4 regions of the Janthinobacterium amylolyticum genome follow, and region 1 is predicted to be linked to each of the others. Evidence: predicted binding sites of a transcription regulator. Region 1 holds the regulator's gene; each other region holds the start of a gene.
The links. Region 1 encodes FNR, which switches genes on or off when oxygen is low (the NO sensors DNR and NnrR bind a similar motif). Its sites were predicted from a motif close to TTGATNNNNATCAA; they were not measured.
Positions count from the first base shown of each region.

Region 2: a site for FNR is predicted at 2,379-2,392, ahead of ACQ4WR_RS04205 (KamA family radical SAM protein). Genes of this name have one in related genera too.
Region 3: a site for FNR is predicted at 1,807-1,820, ahead of ACQ4WR_RS09960 (bacteriohemerythrin). Genes of this name have one in related genera too.
Region 4: a site for FNR is predicted at 2,020-2,033, ahead of ACQ4WR_RS09770 (hemerythrin domain-containing protein). Genes of this name have one in related genera too.

Region 1 is NZ_JBNYXL010000005.1:394,138-398,347, forward strand. It holds gene ACQ4WR_RS13275 (HAMP domain-containing sensor histidine kinase) at 1-1,695, opposite strand, end outside; gene fnr (fumarate/nitrate reduction transcriptional regulator Fnr) at 1,956-2,714, shown strand; gene ACQ4WR_RS13285 (FixH family protein) at 2,718-3,242, opposite strand; gene ccoG (cytochrome c oxidase accessory protein CcoG) at 3,389-4,210, opposite strand, start outside.
Region 2 is NZ_JBNYXL010000002.1:132,807-137,016, reverse strand. It holds gene ACQ4WR_RS04210 (MFS transporter) at 1-872, opposite strand, end outside; gene ACQ4WR_RS04205 (KamA family radical SAM protein) at 875-2,152, opposite strand; gene ACQ4WR_RS04200 (cache domain-containing protein) at 2,523-2,975, shown strand; gene ACQ4WR_RS04195 (methyl-accepting chemotaxis protein) at 3,054-4,210, shown strand, end outside.
Region 3 is NZ_JBNYXL010000004.1:153,050-157,259, forward strand. It holds gene ACQ4WR_RS09945 (PepSY domain-containing protein) at 1-864, shown strand, start outside; gene ACQ4WR_RS09950 (hypothetical protein) at 992-1,177, shown strand; gene ACQ4WR_RS09955 (hypothetical protein) at 1,398-1,553, shown strand; gene ACQ4WR_RS09960 (bacteriohemerythrin) at 1,896-2,294, shown strand; gene ACQ4WR_RS09965 (hypothetical protein) at 2,301-3,122, opposite strand; gene ACQ4WR_RS09970 (TonB-dependent siderophore receptor) at 3,505-4,210, shown strand, end outside.
Region 4 is NZ_JBNYXL010000004.1:110,498-114,707, forward strand. It holds gene ACQ4WR_RS09760 (glucokinase) at 1-289, shown strand, start outside; gene ACQ4WR_RS09765 (LacI family DNA-binding transcriptional regulator) at 273-1,367, shown strand; gene ACQ4WR_RS09770 (hemerythrin domain-containing protein) at 1,383-1,835, opposite strand; gene ACQ4WR_RS09775 (carbohydrate kinase family protein) at 2,122-3,042, opposite strand; gene ACQ4WR_RS09780 (AGE family epimerase/isomerase) at 3,039-4,210, opposite strand, start outside.

The sequences.
Region 1 (4,210 bases):
GATGCTCTGGTCGCCCTGGGAAAAGGCCGTGAACAGCTGGGCCTGCTGCTGTTCCGTCATGCCGATGCCCGTGTCGCGCACCTCGAAGCGCAGCCAGGCCCGCTCGTTCTTGCTTTCCGCCACGCTGACGGCCACCACCACTTCGCCGCTTTCCGTAAATTTGATGGCGTTGCCGGCCAGGTTGACGAGGATTTGCTGCAGGCGCTGGGCGTCGCCGACGAGGCGGCGCGGCACCTCCGGTTCGACCGCGATGGCCAGTTCCAGTTCCTTTTCGCCCGCATTCATGGTCATCGTCGTGGCCAGGGTGTTCATGACTTCATCGAGGTCGAACTCGACGGGCGACAAGTCCATGCGGCGCGCTTCGATCTTGGAAAAATCCAGCACGTCGTTGAGGATGCCCAGCAGCGACTGGCCCGCCACGCGCACCATGGTCAGGTACTTGCGCTGCTCGGTGTCGAGCTTGGTATTGCCCAGCAAATACACCATGCCCAGCACGGCATTCAAGGGCGTGCGGATTTCATGGCTCATGTTGGCGACAAAATCGCTTTTCGCGCGGTTGGCCGCCTCGGCGCGGTCGCGCTCCCGCTCCAGTTCGCTGGCGCGCGCCTCGATCTCCTGCTGCAGCCGGTCGCGTTCGCTCATCAGGCCGTTGAACGCTTCCGTCAGCTCGCCGATTTCATCGCGCTGCTGTACCGGCACGGGCGTAAAGCGGCTGCCGGAGCGGCGCAGCGACAGCAGGGTGTCGCGCAGGCGCACCAGCGGCGACAGCAGGCGCACCGTGACCCAGGCCAGCACGGCGGCGGCCAGCAGCGAGGCGCCGATACTCCACAGCACCAGCCGGTACAGCACGCCATTGAAGGGCTCGAACGCATCGGCCACGGGCAGCGAGGCGGCCAGCAGCCAGTTGACGGACTTCAATCGCTTGAAGCTGTTGACGGCCGTCACGCCGCGGCTGTTGGTGCTGACCATGCTGCCCTCGCCATCTTCCTTCAGCAGCTGCGTCGTGACGGGGTTGGCGTTGGGCGCGCGCGGCTGCAGCAGCCGGCTGGCATCGGGGTACAGCACATAGCGCGGCACGGCTTCGCGCGTGAGGATGAAGTAATAGCCGCTCTTGCCCACCTTGGCCGTGCGCAAATGGCCCAGCATATTGTCCTTGTACAGGCGCAGCACGCCGATGACGATGCCGGCCACCTCGCCGTTGCTGTCCAGCACGGGCGCCACCATCTGCACGATGGGCAGATGGCTGGTCTTGCCCAGCATCGGTTCCGTGATCATCGCCTGTTTCGTGCGCATCACCGTCTGGAAGTAGGCGCGGTCGGCCACGTCGACACCGTTACGCCCTGGCACTTCGGGCACGTTGGCCACCACCTTGCCCTGCGTGTCGAGCACCAGTACATCGTCGAACAGGGCCAGCATGGCGCGCTGCTTGTAGTACTCGCGCAACTGGGCGGTGTCGGCCATCAGGGACGCAGGCTGGTGGCGCGCGGTCTGGGTGATGATGTCGAGCAGCATGGCCAGCTTGTCGTCGAGCTCGTCTGCGGTGCGCTCGATCAGGGCCGTTTGCTGGCTCAGCAGGACTTGCGTGAAATCGTCGCGCATGTGTTTCACCTGCACCATGGTAACTACGGCGATCATGGCGATCGACGTCAAACTGGTGGCCAGCGCGACTTTTGCTTTAATGCCGAGAGGCTTCATGATTTCCTTTTCAGTCCCAGAGGACAGGCGGCAGATAATGCTGTCAGGAATTTTCCTATCAATACGTTAACTTGGCAAGCACGGCTCGTCGAATTCCACGCCCCGGCGCAGGCTTTTGTGGATGTTGCCATAAAATTAAATGCCGAACGTCGTTTATTCAGTGAAATTACGGGGAATTAGGGTGAAATTGGCGTGAAATTGGCACATGGCAACGCACTATGCAGTAAACTTGTTGTTGCATTTTTCTAAAAGGGTCTGACATGACAGAAGCGCTACTCTCTCCAGCCTTGCCCACCGTGAACGTGGAAGCGTTGCGTGCGCGCTGCTCGACGTGCAGCATGCATCAATTGTGCCTGCCGATGGGCCTCGATGTGGGTGACATGGACAGGCTGGACCAGATTATCGGCCGCCGCCGCAAGGTCGTGCGCGGCGCCTCGCTGTTCCGCATCGGCGACTCGTTCCAGAACCTGTACGCGATCCGCCTGGGCCACTTCAAGACGTACCAGATCAATCCTGGCGGCGAAGAGCAGGTGACGGGTTTCCAGATGGCGGGCGAACTGCTGGGCATGGACGCCATCAGCGCCGACCGCCACCACTGCAATGCCGTGGCGCTGGAAGACAGCGAAGTATGTGAAATTCCGTTTTCCAGCCTGGAACAATTGCTGGGCAATATGCCTACCCTGCTGCGCCATTTCCACCGCATGATGAGCCAGGAAATCACGCGCGAGCAAAGCGTGATGCTGTTGCTGGGCAATATGCAGGCGACGCAGCGTTTTGCCGCCTTCATCGTCAACCTGGCGTCGCGCTACGAGGCGCGTGGCTATTCGGGCAGCAATTTCCAGCTGCGCATGTCGCGCGAGGAAATCGGCAACTACCTGGGCCTGACCATCGAGAGCGTCAGCCGTTTATTGTCGAAGTTCAAGAAGGAAGGCTGGCTGCGCGTGTCGAACCGCGAGATCGAGATCTTGCAGCCGGCCAAACTGAAGGCCATCACGGCCGGTACGGACGTCTGCAAATAAGGCTTATAACTCTTCATCCGCATGCAGCGCGATGCTGCGTTGCGCTGGCCAGGTCCAGATACCGGACAGGCGCCACTCGCGCGTCGTGTTTTCCACCAGCACCTGCCAGCGGCTGCGCTCGAGCATCGGCAGCGCCACGGAAAAATTGCCGGCCGCATCGGGCTGCACCAGCAGCTTGATGTCTTTTTCCGGCAGGGTCGCATGCGCCAGGTGCAGCTGCAACGGTGCCTGGTAGGCCTTGCCGAAGCTGTGCACGGAACCCGTCAGGCGCGCCTGCGCCACGTCATACGCGAGGCTGGTATCCATGGCCAGGTTGCTGGCGGCCGTATCGCGCCGCAAGTCCTGGTTGATGGCCTTGCCCTGCTTGTAGTAGTCGCCCACCACCAGCGCGTCGGGCTGCGTAAATGCGATGTAGCCCATGAAGCTGCCGACGACGACGGACAGGCCGGGGCCGATCATCAGCAGCCATGGCCAGCGGTGCTTGTACCACGGTGCAACGGGGGCTTGCAGTTTCAGACTGTCGGACATGTTGTTCTCCTTGGGGCCAGACCCTTTGGCTTTGACCCCAGCTTTTGCTTCTGGGTTGAAAATACAGTAAACCTGCCGCAGGTTTGATGCTGCCCCTACGGCGAAATACCGGGGTCGGACCCAGGGGATCCGACCCCGGATCAACATCACCGCGGCACGATGAACACGGCGCTTTCACGCACATGCAGCGACGGGTCGTCCAGCGATTGCAGCTCGATGGTGATCTTGTTCGAGCCCTTCTCGCCCACGCCGTGCGGCATGCGCAGGCGGATCGGCCAGCCCAGCGTTTCCGTCGGCTGCAAGGTCACTTCTTCGCGCGTCAGCAAGGTCAGGCCCGGCAAGCCGGCCACGCTGATCTTGAAATGCTGGCTTTGCTCGGAGGTGTTCATGATCTGCAGGCGGTAGACGTTTTCGATCATGCCGTCTTCCACTTCGCGTCCCATGGAACCGCGGTCGCGGATGACATCCATCTTCAATGGCGTGCGCAGGGCCAGCGAGGTACACACGGCGATGATGATCAGCGCCAGGATGGACGTGTAGATCAGCACGCGCGGGCGCATGGCGCGCTGGCGGATCTGCTGCGAATTGAAGTTGTTTTCCATCGCATGGTCGGTGCTGTAGCGTATCAGGCCACGCGGCCGCTCGACCTTGTCCATCACGCTGTTGCAGGCATCGACGCAGGCGGCGCAGCCGATGCATTCATACTGCAGGCCATTGCGGATATCGATGCCGGTCGGACACACCTGCACGCACAAGGTACAGTCGATGCAGTCGCCCAGCTTGGCGTTGTTGCCGGCCTTCTTGCTCATGGCGCCGCGTGGTTCGCCGCGCTTGGCGTCGTAGGTGATGATCAGGGTGTCCTGGTCGAACATGGCGCTCTGGAAGCGCGCATACGGGCACATGTATTTGCACACCTGCTCGCGCAGCCAGCCAGCGTTGCCGTAGGTTGCCAGGCTGTAGAACAGGAC
Region 2 (4,210 bases), on a different contig from region 1:
CCCATGGCGGCCACTTGCATGGGCGCCATGCCGCGCCGCCCCGCCCACTCCGTCAGCATGCCCATGCCGATGGCGCCGAAGATGACGGCCGCCATGCCCAGGTACAGCAGATACGCGACATTGTCGTCGGACAGGCCGCCCACATCGGCCAGCCAGCGACCTATCCACAAGCCTTGCACGCCAAAGAACACCGTGTGCGGCAACAGGATCAAGCCGATGGTGCGGCGAAAAGCCGGGTCGCGGTAGACGCTCCACACGCTGGCCTTGTTGACCGCGGCGGCAGGCGCGGGCGTGGCCGGCGACAAGATACGGATCAGCAAGCCGATGGCCAGCACCGCCAGCGCCAGCCCCAGGAAGATGCCGCGCCAGTCCGTGTAATGCAGCGCCAGCTTGACAGGCATGGTGGCCGTGGCCGCGCCGAGGCCGCCGACGGCGATCAGGTAGCCATGCACGGACGGCAGGCGCGCGGGGGCGATGGCGCACGAGATCGCCTTCACGGCCGCCATGAAGCAGCCGCCCAGCCCGGCGCCCATCATGGCCCGCGCCCACATCAGTTCGGTAAAACTGTGGCCCCGGCTAAACAGCCACACGCCGGCGGCCGCCAGCGCCAGCAGCCACACTTGCACGGTGCGGGGACCGTAGCGGTCGAGCGCCATGCCAACCGGCAATTGCACCAGTGCAAAGGCGAGAAAGAAGGCGCTGGTCAGCAGTCCCAGCTGGGCAGGCGTCAGGGCGATGGCGCCCAGCAATTCCGCCGTCAGCACGGCATTCACGCCGCGCAGCAGGCACGACAGATAATGCCCAAGCGCGAACGGCAGGAACACCAGGCAAAACACGGCCACGCCGGGGCGCGCTGCTGCGCCGCCGTGCATGCTCAGGCAGCCTGCGCCAGGCGGATGACTTTATGCGGCACCTGTGGCACAGGTTCATCCGTCTCGAAGAAGAATTTATCGTGGCCGAACGCGGGTTTCAAGTGATCCATCCACGTCGCTTCCGCATCGAATTTCGCATAGAACGGCCGGCGCACCCAGTCCGGATTGCGCGCCTGCAAGAACTGCAGGGCGAACAGTTTTTCGCCATTGATGGTGACGATGCCGTCGATGACGATCTTGCCGGGAAACGCGCTCATGGACGGTCCCCGCACCGTGCGCGACAGGCCGGACACCATCTGGTAGGCAGCCTGGAAAATCTCGTGCGCTTTTGCCAGGGGCAACTCGAAATAGCCGCGCGGACCCGTGTCCCGTTCGACAAACATGTAATACGGAATCGCTCCCAGCCGCGTGCCCGTCTGCCACAGTTCGGCCCAGCTGTTCGGGTCTTCATTGATGTGGCGGATCAGCGGCCCCTGCATGCGCAAGGTGGCACCCGTGGAAACGATGCGCTTCACGGCTTGCTGGGCGATGTCCTGGCGCAACTCGACAGCATGGCTGTAATGCCCCATCACGGCCAGGTTCTTGCCCGCCTTGACGATGCGCTCGAACAGGCGCATCAAATCATCCGCATCGCGGTCGGAGACAAAGCGCTGCGGCCAATACGCCACCGCCTTGGTGCCGATGCGAATGTTCTGGATGTGCTCGAGACCCGGCTCCAGCAGCGGCTCCAGATAGGCGGCCAGTTGCCGCGTGTTCATGATCATCGGGTCGCCGCCCGTGATCAGCACGTCCGTTACTTCCGGATGCAGCTTCAGGTAGGCGGCCAGCTCATGCGACTCGCGCGCATCGAACTTCATATCGTCCATGCCGACGAACTGGGGCCAGCGGAAACAGAAAGTGCAATATGCGTGGCAGGTCTGGCCGGCGCTGGGGAAGAACAGCACCGTCTGCGCATATTTATGCTGCAGGCCGCGCACGGGCGCATCGTTGACACGTGGCACGTTGTGCGTCATCTGCCCGGCCGGATGGGGATTCATGCCCAGGCGCAAGCCGTGCACATAGGCATCAATGGCCGCCTTGTCCCGCTTGACCAGCACCAGCTCGCGCAAATGCGCGTACTGCTCGGGCGGCAGCATGTCGCGGTGGGGAAAGACCAGACGATAGATGGGATCGTCCGGAATATTGTTCCAGTCGATCAGCTGGTCGAGCACGTATTCATTCGTGCGAAATGGCAACACATGCGAGACCACTTGCACGGCTTCGCGCTGCTCGTCCGGCATCCAGGCCCACTGCCGCGCCTGCTGGATGGTTTGCCGCGTATATGGTTTGAACTTGGGTGAGAACGGCTCGGTAATGAGTGCGGACACGGTCGGCTCCTTGCCAGTAAAGATCGATAACTTCCATGAAACCGGCCCGATTCCGGCCAGTTCCAGCCTATTTTTCCGCATGCGGCGAATACTTGGCATGCTGCGAAAGTCATCATAGTTCTTGCCATGCGGAACCAAATTGCCGCATATCAACAACCATGGCAATACGCCGCAAGCTGCCTGTGAGCAACACCTTAGTTTGTGCCAGCGCAACTTGAGGGGGACCAGCGCGACGTAAATTACGGCTTGGCAACACATCCATCGATATTCACAAGGAGCTTTCATGAAACGCTTATTCACGGGTAGCCTGCTGTGCCTGGCATTTGCCAGCGCCAGCGCCGCCGTCGAGCCCACGGAAAAAGATGCCATCGCCATGGCCGAACGGGGTGCCGCCTACATGAAGGCGCATGGCAAGGAAGAAATGATGAAGAAAATCACGGCGAAGGATCCCGATTTCGTCCAGGGTTCGCTGTATGTGGACATGCGCGACATCAAGACAGGCATCGTGCTGGCCCATCCCATCAACCCGTCCATCGTGGGTAAGGATTTGACGGATGTGCCGGATGCGAATGGCAAGAAGTATCGCCGTGAAATCATCGAGCTGGCGCAAAAACAGGGCAAGGGCTGGGTCGATTACCAGTACAAGAATCCCACCAGCGGCAAGATCGAGCCGAAGACCACCTACATCCTGCGCGTCAACGACGTGGTGCTGGAAGCGGGCATCTACAAAAAATAGCCATCCCCGGCGCAGTGCGGGCGCGGCGGCTGGCTGCCGCGGCCCTGCGGCGTGCACAGCCACTGGCAGGAGTCAGACATGCTCAATAAACTACGCATCGGACCAAAATTGCTGCTGGCGCCCGCGCTGGTCCTGCTGCTGCTGATACTCAGTTCGGCCGGCGCCTGGTATGGCATGGTGCGGCAAAATGCCTCGCTGGAAAACATGGTGCAGGTACGCATCACGCACCTGAAGGCCGCCGCCGACGTGGCGGGCGACGCCAAGCATGTGCACGGCAATATGTACCAGCTGCTGTCATGGACCAATGGCAGTTTCGCCAAGGCCCGTATCGATACGCTGGAGCAGCAGATCAAGCTGCGCCACGCCGCCATCGGCACCCAGCTGGCGGCGCTGCGCGGCACGGCCACGGGCGCCGAGCGCAGCCTGGTCGATGCGGCCATCACGGCGCTGGCCGGCTACCGCAAAGCGGTGCTGGAAACCATGGAAATGGCGCAGATGGATCAATCGATCGCCACCAATTCCATGCTCAAGGCGGAGACGCAGTTCGTCCAGTTCAATGCACAGCTGGCGCAGCTGTCGGCGCTGGAAACCACCCTCAGCAGCCAGGCGCACGCGACGGCCAGCGCGGAATTTCGCAGCCTGGGCTGGAGCTTGCTGCTGACCGTGCTGTTGTCCATCGTGCTGTCCATCGTGGTGACCATGCTGGTGCGGCGCGCCATGCTGGCCGAGATACGCGGCATCGCCGACGCCGTGCAAGACCTGGCGGCCGGCAAGCTGACGGCCGGCGCGCCCAAGCAGGGCAATGACGAGATCGCCGACACGTCGCGCGTGCTGGACCAGACCATCGCCAACTTGAACCAGACGCTGCGCACCATCATGGAGGCCGTGCAATCGATCGACACGGCCTCGCATGAAATTGCCAGCGGCAACCTGGACTTGTCGGCGCGCACGGAAATGCAAGCCAGTTCACTGGAAGAAACGTCGAGCGCCATGGAAACCCTGACGGAAGCCGTCAACGACAATGCCAACAATGCCCAGCTGGCCTGCGACCTGGCGGCGCAAGCGTCCGACCTGGCCGTGCAAGGGGGTACGGCGATGCAGCAGGCGGTGGCGACGATGGCGACCATCCGCGCCAATTCGCGCCAGATCGTGGACATAATCGGCGTGATCGACGGTATTTCCTTCCAGACCAACATCCTCGCCCTGAACGCGGCGGTGGAAGCGGCGCGCGCGGG
Region 3 (4,210 bases), on a different contig from region 1:
GCCATCGGCGTGCAGGAAGAAGCGTCCTATGCCGAGTGGCGCCTGACGCGCCGCGTGCTGCTCAATGCAGGCAGCGCTGGCGGCGAGCTGCATGAAATTACCCTGGCCATGCCTGCCGGCGCCACATGGGAAGCGGGCGCGCTGGCTGAAATCATTCCCTGCAATGCCGATGGCAGCGATGGCGAGAATGGTAACGTCGGCACTGCAGGCAACGCAAATTGCGCCAGCAAGGCCAGCAACGCCCACCACGCCCCGCGCAGCTACTCGATCGCCTCGCTGCCGTCGGACGGCGAGCTGCAATTGCTGGTGCGCCAGGAAACCCATGCGGATGGCGCCAGGCAGGGCTACGGCCTCGGCTCCGGCTGGCTCACGCGCTTCGCCCCGCTGGGCGGCACCATCCGCCTGCGCCTGCAAGCCAACCCTGCCTTCGCGCCCGCGCTGGTCGACGTGCCCTGCATTTATATCGGCAACGGCTCCGGCCTGGCGGGCCTGCGCTCGCATTTGCGCGCGCGCCAGCGGGCGGGCCTGGCCCGCAACTGGCTGCTATTCGGTGAACGCCAGCAAGCGTTTGACAGCATCTGCGCTGAAGAGTTGCAAGGCTGGCTCGACAATGGCCACCTGGCGCGCCTGGACCGCGTCTTTTCGCGCGATGGCGAGACTGGCCAGCGCGAATACGTGCAGGACCGCCTGCGCGCCAGTGCGCAGGAACTGCGCGCCTGGCTGGAACAGGGAGCGATACTCTACGTGTGCGGCAGCCTGCAAGGCATGGCGGCAGGAATCGATGCTGTACTGCAAGAAATCCTGGGCCAGGATGGCGTCGATGCCCTGCTGGCGGCAGGACGCTACCGCCGCGACGTGTATTGACGCATATCAAACCACCTTGCCTGCCGGCGCCCTGTGTGCGGCGGCGAACGGTGAAACATGGCCAGCAGACTACAGTGGGGACATGGCGGCAGGCATGCCGCCCCCACCCACTTCTGCGAGGCTAGCCATGAAAAACCCCTGGATGAGCATGTATCTGAGCGCCGCCAACCGCATCGCCAACACGGCGCGCGGCCACGCCACGGCGGCCGTCAAGCGCGAGGCGGCAAAAAATACCCGGCAATTGACGCAAGTGTGGATCGACTCTTTCCTGCCGGCTGCGGGCCAGCCGCGCAAGCGCAGGAAATCTGGATAACGGCGCCACATAGCGGCGCCAGATAACGGCGCCACATCAGAATAGCGCCAGATAGCAGCGTGGCGGGCAGGCAAACTGGTGCAGTGCATCACAGCAATTAGTTGAAGTTTCAATCAGGTGGACTAAACTGCAAGCAGGATATGAAAGATATGCGCACGCGATTGAAGTGACCGGCAGGCGCCGCATCCCCGCGCCGCCACCGGCTCATCAGGAGACGACCATGTTGACGCTGAAAGTGCTGGCCTGCCTTGCCCTGTCGGCCCTGTTGCTCGCTCCCCTCGTGCTGAGGGACACCATGCAGACGTCGGCCGGACAACTGATGCAGGTGCCGAACGTGGATGCGCAGGCCTTGTGGGCGCACTGGCCCAAGCACTAAGCCCGAGTAATACGCGCGGCTGAGAACAGTTGAACAGGCGCACCGCTGGCTGCGTTGCTTTGACTTGCCGCACTAGCGTACTGTCTGGTACTGCCTGGGTCAAAGACGCCTTGCCAGCGACGTTTTTCAGCGGCGCCCGGTAACGAAGCGCAGCGTTAAAACCTGCTTTTCAGTGGGACGTGATTCGTATCCCGCTCATTTGTTCCCCATCCGTTTTTTCAGCGCTCCCGCTCACTCCCTCTTCACCACTCTCTTGATCCAGATCATGGATTTACCTCTTCGCTGCGCCCACACTGGAACAGCCCGCTTCGCATCGGGACGGGTTTAACGGGGAGGTTCGCTATGCATGATTCGCATTGGAAAGAGGAGATGGCGCTGGGGGTGCCTGCCATCGACGAGGCGCATGAGGCGCTGTTTCTGGAGCTGGCGCGCTTGTCGCAATTGAGCGACCAGCATTTCAGCGTGGCGTTCCGCGACCTGATCGCGGCCGTCGAGCGCGATTTCCGCGAGGAGGAGGAATTGATGGAGGAAATCGGCTTTCCTTCACTGGCGAACCACCGCGAGCAGCATGCGCGCGTGCTCAGCGGCTTGCATCATGCCTGGGCGGCGGTCGATGAAGGCGACCTGGAGCAAGGGCGCCATGCCTTGTCGCTGCTGCCGCAATGGCTGGTATTTCACCAGGCCACCATGGACCTGGCCCTGGCGGCGGCGCTGGAAATGCTGCAGCGCCAGCCCAACTAAGACGCTTTACAGCAGCAGCACGCTGGCTTGCTCCGGCAAGACGACGCGGTAGTGGCCCGGGTACTTGTCTTCGCCGTCAAAAATCTTGCAGTACACGGGCTGGTTGATGTCATTGACGGCCGCTTCGTTCATCGGCAAGGTGGCGATCAGCTGCTCGCCATCCATCAGCTGCAAGGCACTGCCGCGCTCAGCCTCGCAAAAGGCCAGCGATTGCACGTCATTGGCGAACGGCCGCTTGTACCACGGCGTGATGGCGCGCACGGCACGCCGCGCATCCTGCAATACCTGGCCCACGCGCGTCACATTCCACGCGTCGCGCGCGACAGCGGGCTGGATGACGATATTCGCCGTCAATTCGCCACGTCCCTTGTTCACCAGGAAATGGCCATCCTGTGCGGCGATATCGTCGTTCAGGGGCACGACAAACACGCCCCCTTCGCTCACCTTGATCGGCATCGCCACGCCATGGCCTTGCAAGGCCACGCGCACGTCGTCGATGGTGGCGCTCAGCTTGGCAGGAATCAGCCGCAGGGCCATGACAACATTGCCGCTCGATACTTGCCAGACTTTCCGGGCCGTCAGATAACTGTCGCGGTAAGACATGAAATGCACGCGCGGCGGCTTGGCGTCGGCATTCGCCGTGATGGTCACTGTTTGTGGCGGCAAGGCATCCTGGGCTGGCGCCGCGCTCTGTTCCTGCGGCGCGACGGCGGGCGTGGCCGGCGTGGCCGGCTGCGGCGCGTCGGCGGCCGGCGGCACGCTGGCGCTCTGCGGCGGCGCGGGCGCAGCCGCTGGCGGCGCGTGTTCCTGGGCCTGGGCCAGCGACACGACACACAACCATCCTGCACAGGCAATCCATGTACGCATGCATTTCTTTCATTGAGGAAAATAATTGGTCAGCGCCTGCATTATCGCAGATGCCCACGCAAGCCGCCGTGGACCGGCAGCGCGCACTCAATTGGTGCATACGCTTGCATATTTGGCAAACACAGCTTATATTGATAATGATTCTTATTCACAAAAAGAGCAAGGATCAGGCAAGACCCCAAGCAATGCGCGCACTACTTTTCCACGCCCATCCGCGCCGGGCTTCATGGTGGAACTGCTATCCGAGCCAGATCCCGGGCCAGCGTCACGCCACCCTTCCAGCCACTGCGCCACTCGCCAGACGAGATAGGAAAACTCACGACTAGAATATTCCAGGAAAATAATGCAATCGACTCCAGTACCATGCTCTTCCCGCCAGCCCGCCTTGCGTCCCCTGCCCCGTTTGCTACACAATTGCCTGCTCAGCCTGGCCACCGGCATCGCGTGTGCCGGCCTGTCGCTGCCGGCACTGGCGGCCGAAGCCGAGGCCGATGCGGCCGAGAAGACCATGCCCGCCATCACCATCCTCGGCCAGTCGACGGCCAGCACGCAAGGCACGGGCTCCTACACGGCGGGCGAAGCGCGCAGCGCCACGCGCATGGATTTGTCGCTGCGCGAAACGCCGCAATCGGTCAGCATCATCACACGCCAACTGCTCGACGACCTGGGTGCCGTGCGCCTGGACCAGGCGCTGGCGCAGACGACGGGCATCCAGGTGGGCCAGAACGATACGGAACGCACGACGTTCTATGCGCGCGGCTTCGGCATCAACAACATCCAGATCGACGGCATGGCGCGCGGCGGCAATGCGCCACTGCAAGATACGATCCTGTATGACCGCATCGAAGTCATACGCGGCGCCACCGGCCTGATGGGCGGCAAGGGCGACCCGTCGGCCACCATCAACATGATACGCAAGCGGCCAACGAAAGCCTTCCAGGCCAGCGCCGGGCTCAGCATGGGCCGCTGGGATGACCAGCGCCTCGAGACGGACATTTCCGCGCCGCTGAACGCGGACGGCAGCGTGCGGGCGCGCGCGGCCCTGGCAT
Region 4 (4,210 bases), on a different contig from region 1:
CGTCAAGGTGGCGCAGGGCTGCGGCGCGCGCGTGCTGGCGATCACGGCCAGTGGCTCGCCGCTGGCCAAGCTGGCCGACGTGCTGCTGACCCTGAACCATCCGGAAGGCAACCTCAATTTCGTGCCCATGATCGTGCGCCTGCTGCAGCTGATGATGCTCGATATCCTGTCGGTGGGACTGGCGCGGCGCGACACGGCGCAGCGCACCAGCCCCGCCGAACTGGACGAAGGCCAGTTGCACGGCATGCGCATCAGCGGCAAGCTGAAATTCGGTGGCCACCTCGAATAAGGCGGCGCCAGGCGCGCCCGCCACCATCGACAGCAGCAGCGGCGCCACCGTGCACGACGTGGCGCGCGTGGCCGGCGTGTCGGCCATGACAGTGTCGCGCGTGATCAACGGGCGCGCCAGCGTCAGCGCCGCCACGCGCGGCAAGGTCGAGGCGGCGATCGCCAGCCTGCACTACCAGCCAAACCTGGCGGCCAGGGCGGCGCGCACGGGCACCCTGCGCATCGGCCTGTTGTACAGCAACCCCAGCGCGGCCTTCCTCAGCGAATTCCTCGTCGGCGCCATGGACCAGTGCCGCCAGGGCGGCGGCCAGCTGCTGCTGGAACGCTGCGGCGACCTGGCCAGCCAGCGCGCCGCTATCGACTGCCTGGTGGCGGCCGGCGTGGACGGCATCCTCGTGCCGCCGCCCCTGTGCGACTCGCCGCAGGTGCTGGCGCAACTGAATCAGATGGGCATCCCCGCCATCGCCGTGGCCACGGCGCGGCCTTCGCCCGACGTGTCGGCCGTGCGCATCGACGACTACGAAGGCGCGCTGGCCATGACGCGCCACCTGATCGCCCTGGGCCACCGCGACATCGGCTTCATCGAAGGCGATCCGGAGCACACGCCCGCCCTGCTGCGCCGCCAGGCCTTCGAAGACGCCATGCGCGAGGCGGGCTTGCCCGTGCCGCCGCAGCGCGTGGCGCAAGGCTATTTTACTTACCGCTCGGGCCTCGACGCGGCACGCCAGCTGCTGGCCGCCGATCCGCGCCCCAGCGCCATCTTCGCCAGCAATGACGACATGGCGGCCGCCACCCTGGCCGTGGCGCATGGCATGGGTTTGCAGGTACCGCAGGATATCAGCGTGTGCGGCTTCGACGACACACCCGTCGCCACCACCGTGTGGCCGGAACTGAGCACCATCCACCAGCCCATCGCCGACATGGCGCGCGCCGCCGTCACCCTGGTGATCGACGAGATCCGCCAGCGCCGCGCGGGAGAAACGGCGCCCGCCACGCACCATCTGATGGCATTTACCCTGATGGCACGGGCCTCGTCGGGGCCATGGGGGCCAGCGGGCCAGCTGCAAGTCAGCCCATAAGCAGGCGGCCAGCGTTTACGCCTGCATGTCGGGCAGCTCGATTTCAGCCTTGCGCGCCGCGATCTGGCTGCTCAGGGCCTGCAAGTCGAGCTGCGCCTCGCGCGCTCTCGGAAAAATGTCTCCTTCCTCCTCCGAGACATGGTGTTCGATCTGTTCGGACAAGACCTTGACCTTGGCATCGTACAAGTCTTCGCCGGGCGCCATGGCAACGATTTGCGCGATCAATTCCTTCGCTGAAGCGTGTTCAACAATCGCTTCGTCGATCAGGTCTTCATTCTGGCGGCTGGCGTCGCGCACGGCAGGATAGAAAAGCTCCTCTTCCACCATCGCATGCTTGCTCAGTTCCTGGCAGATTTTCAAGGCCAGCTTGCGCTTGCTGACCAGTGAGCGGTCGCTGAGGGTGTCGTACTGGTCGAACAGCTCCCTGACGGTCTGATGATCCTGCGTCAGCAGTTCGATCGCGTCCATGTCGGGCATGCCAGCTTGTGTTGAGGAAACGGAAGCTGCCTGATGAGATTGGGTGGCCATGATGTTTTCTCCAGTTGTGCGAATGTGAACGTCAATGAGGTTCCCATTCTAGGCAGCGCCACGGGGCACACGTGTAGGAGTCTTGCTGATAACAAGGTAGGCCAAACGGGAGAGTTTGCGTCTTTCGACACAGATCAAGCCAGGCTTGAAAACCTTTTGCATTGCGCAAAAGATGTGCGCGGTACGCCAGGCGCTTTCCGGCCTGGCGCACTGCGCGGTGGCTGTGTTAGTGCAGCACGGTGCGCGCGGCCAGCGACTCCACCAGTTCCACGGATGGCGGGGAGCCACCGGCGGCCAGGCAGGCGCCTGCCCCGGCAGCGACGGCGAAGCGCAGGTGCTCGCCATAGTCCGCGTCAGGCCGGTACATCAGGCTGTACAGCAAACCACCGATGCTGGCGTCGCCCGCGCCCACGGAATCGACCACCTCGATCTGCGGCGGCGCCGCCTGCCATACCTGCTCGCCCTGGTACAGGGCCGCGCCCTGCGCGCCGCAGGTGTACAGATAGGTCGCCTGCGGGTTCCAGCCGCGCAGCGTGGCGAACGCGGCATTGACATCGCCGTGGCGGAACAGGCCCGCCAGGTCTTCATCGGACACCTTGACCACGTCGGCCAGCTGCGTCATGCGCTGCAGGGTGGCGTCGTAGCGTTCATCCATCATGACGCGGAAGTTCGGGTCATAGCTGATCTTCACGCCGGCCGCCTTGAGCTGCTGCGCCAGCGCCACCAGCTTGCCCGCCAGCGGTTCGCGCGCCAGGCTGATGCCGCCGAAATGCACCCACTGCGCCCCCTGCATCCAGCCGGCCGGCAGCTGCGCCGCGTCGAAATGCAGGTCGGCGCTGTCGTCGCCGATGAAGTAATACGTGGGCGGATGCAGTTCATGCACGATGGCCAGCAGCGGCGACTTCGCATAGCGCTGCAGGAAGCGCATGTCCAGGCCCGCCACGTCCGTCGCCCGTGCCAGCGCGTCGCCGAAGACATCGAGGCTGACACCGCCCGCAAAGGCGCTGGGCACGCCCAGGCGCGCCATCACGCGCGCCACGTTCCAGGTCGAGCCGCCCACCTGGCTGCTCCACTGGTCGCCGCCCGTGCGCAGCATGTCCGTCAGCGCTTCGCCGGCTGAAACAAAGGCAGGGAAAGCGGCGCTCATGCGGCACCGCCAATCACGTTCAGCACTTCGTAGCAGGCGCCCATGGTGTGATAGTCGGTCTTGCCGGCCGGGCTTTTCTCCTGGCTGATTTTTTGGTTCTCGGGCGTCAGGATGCGGTACCAGGCGCCATGTTCATGGTCGACGAAGTGGCGCCAGCTGTAATCCCAGATCTTGTCATAGCTGTGCCAGTAGGCCGCGTCGCCCGTGCGCGCGGCCAGCACGGCGGCCGCCGCGAAGCTTTCCGCCTGCACCCAGAAGTATTTGTCGCCATCGCAGATTTCATCGTGCGGGCCGAAACCATAGTGGATGCCGCCATGCGTGCCATCCCAGGCCTTGGCCAGGGCCGTGTCATACAATTGACGCGCGCGCGGCAGCAGCCAGTCCGACGGACCGGCCATGAACCTGGCGTGGCGCTCCATGATCAGCAGCAGCTTGGCCCATTCCGTGAAATGGCCGGGCTGGTAGCCCCACGGGCGAAAGATATTGCTCTTGTCGTGCAGGTTGTAGTCCCAGTCGATAGCCCAGTCAGGCTTGTAATGCTCCCAGATCATGCCGTCCGCCAGGCCCGCCTGGCGCACCGTGATGTTGTGCGCCAAGGTTTCTGCGCGGTGCAGGTAGCGCGCCTCGCCCGTCGCCTCGAACGCGGCCAGCATGGCTTCGCACGCATGCATGTTGGCGTTCTGGCCCCGGTAGCCATCCAGAACAGACCAGTCGGCGCTGGCCACATCCGCGTACAGGCCATGTTCGGGCAGCCAGAAGCGCTGCTCCATCAATTCGAACGTTTCGTCCAGATACGCGCGCGCTTCCGGCAAGCCTGCCTGCAGGGCATGCGCATACGCCAGCAGCACGAAGGCCAGGCCGTAGCAGTGGTTGGCGCCGTCTTCGACCGTCCTGACGCCATCTTTCCACGACAATTGCCAGGCATAGCCGCCCGTGGCCGGGTCGCGGTGCGCGTCGCGCAAAAAGGCCACGCCGTGGCGCACGGCCGCCAGATAATCGTCGCCGCCGAAGCGGCGGTACGCCATGGCGTAATTGAAGACGAAACGCGTGCTGCTGACCAGGTGGCGCGTGCTGGCGTCATACACCGTGCCATCGTCGAGGAAGAAGTGATAAAAGCCGCCGCTCGGGTCGATGGCGCGCGGATGATAGAAGCGCATGGTGTGCTGGA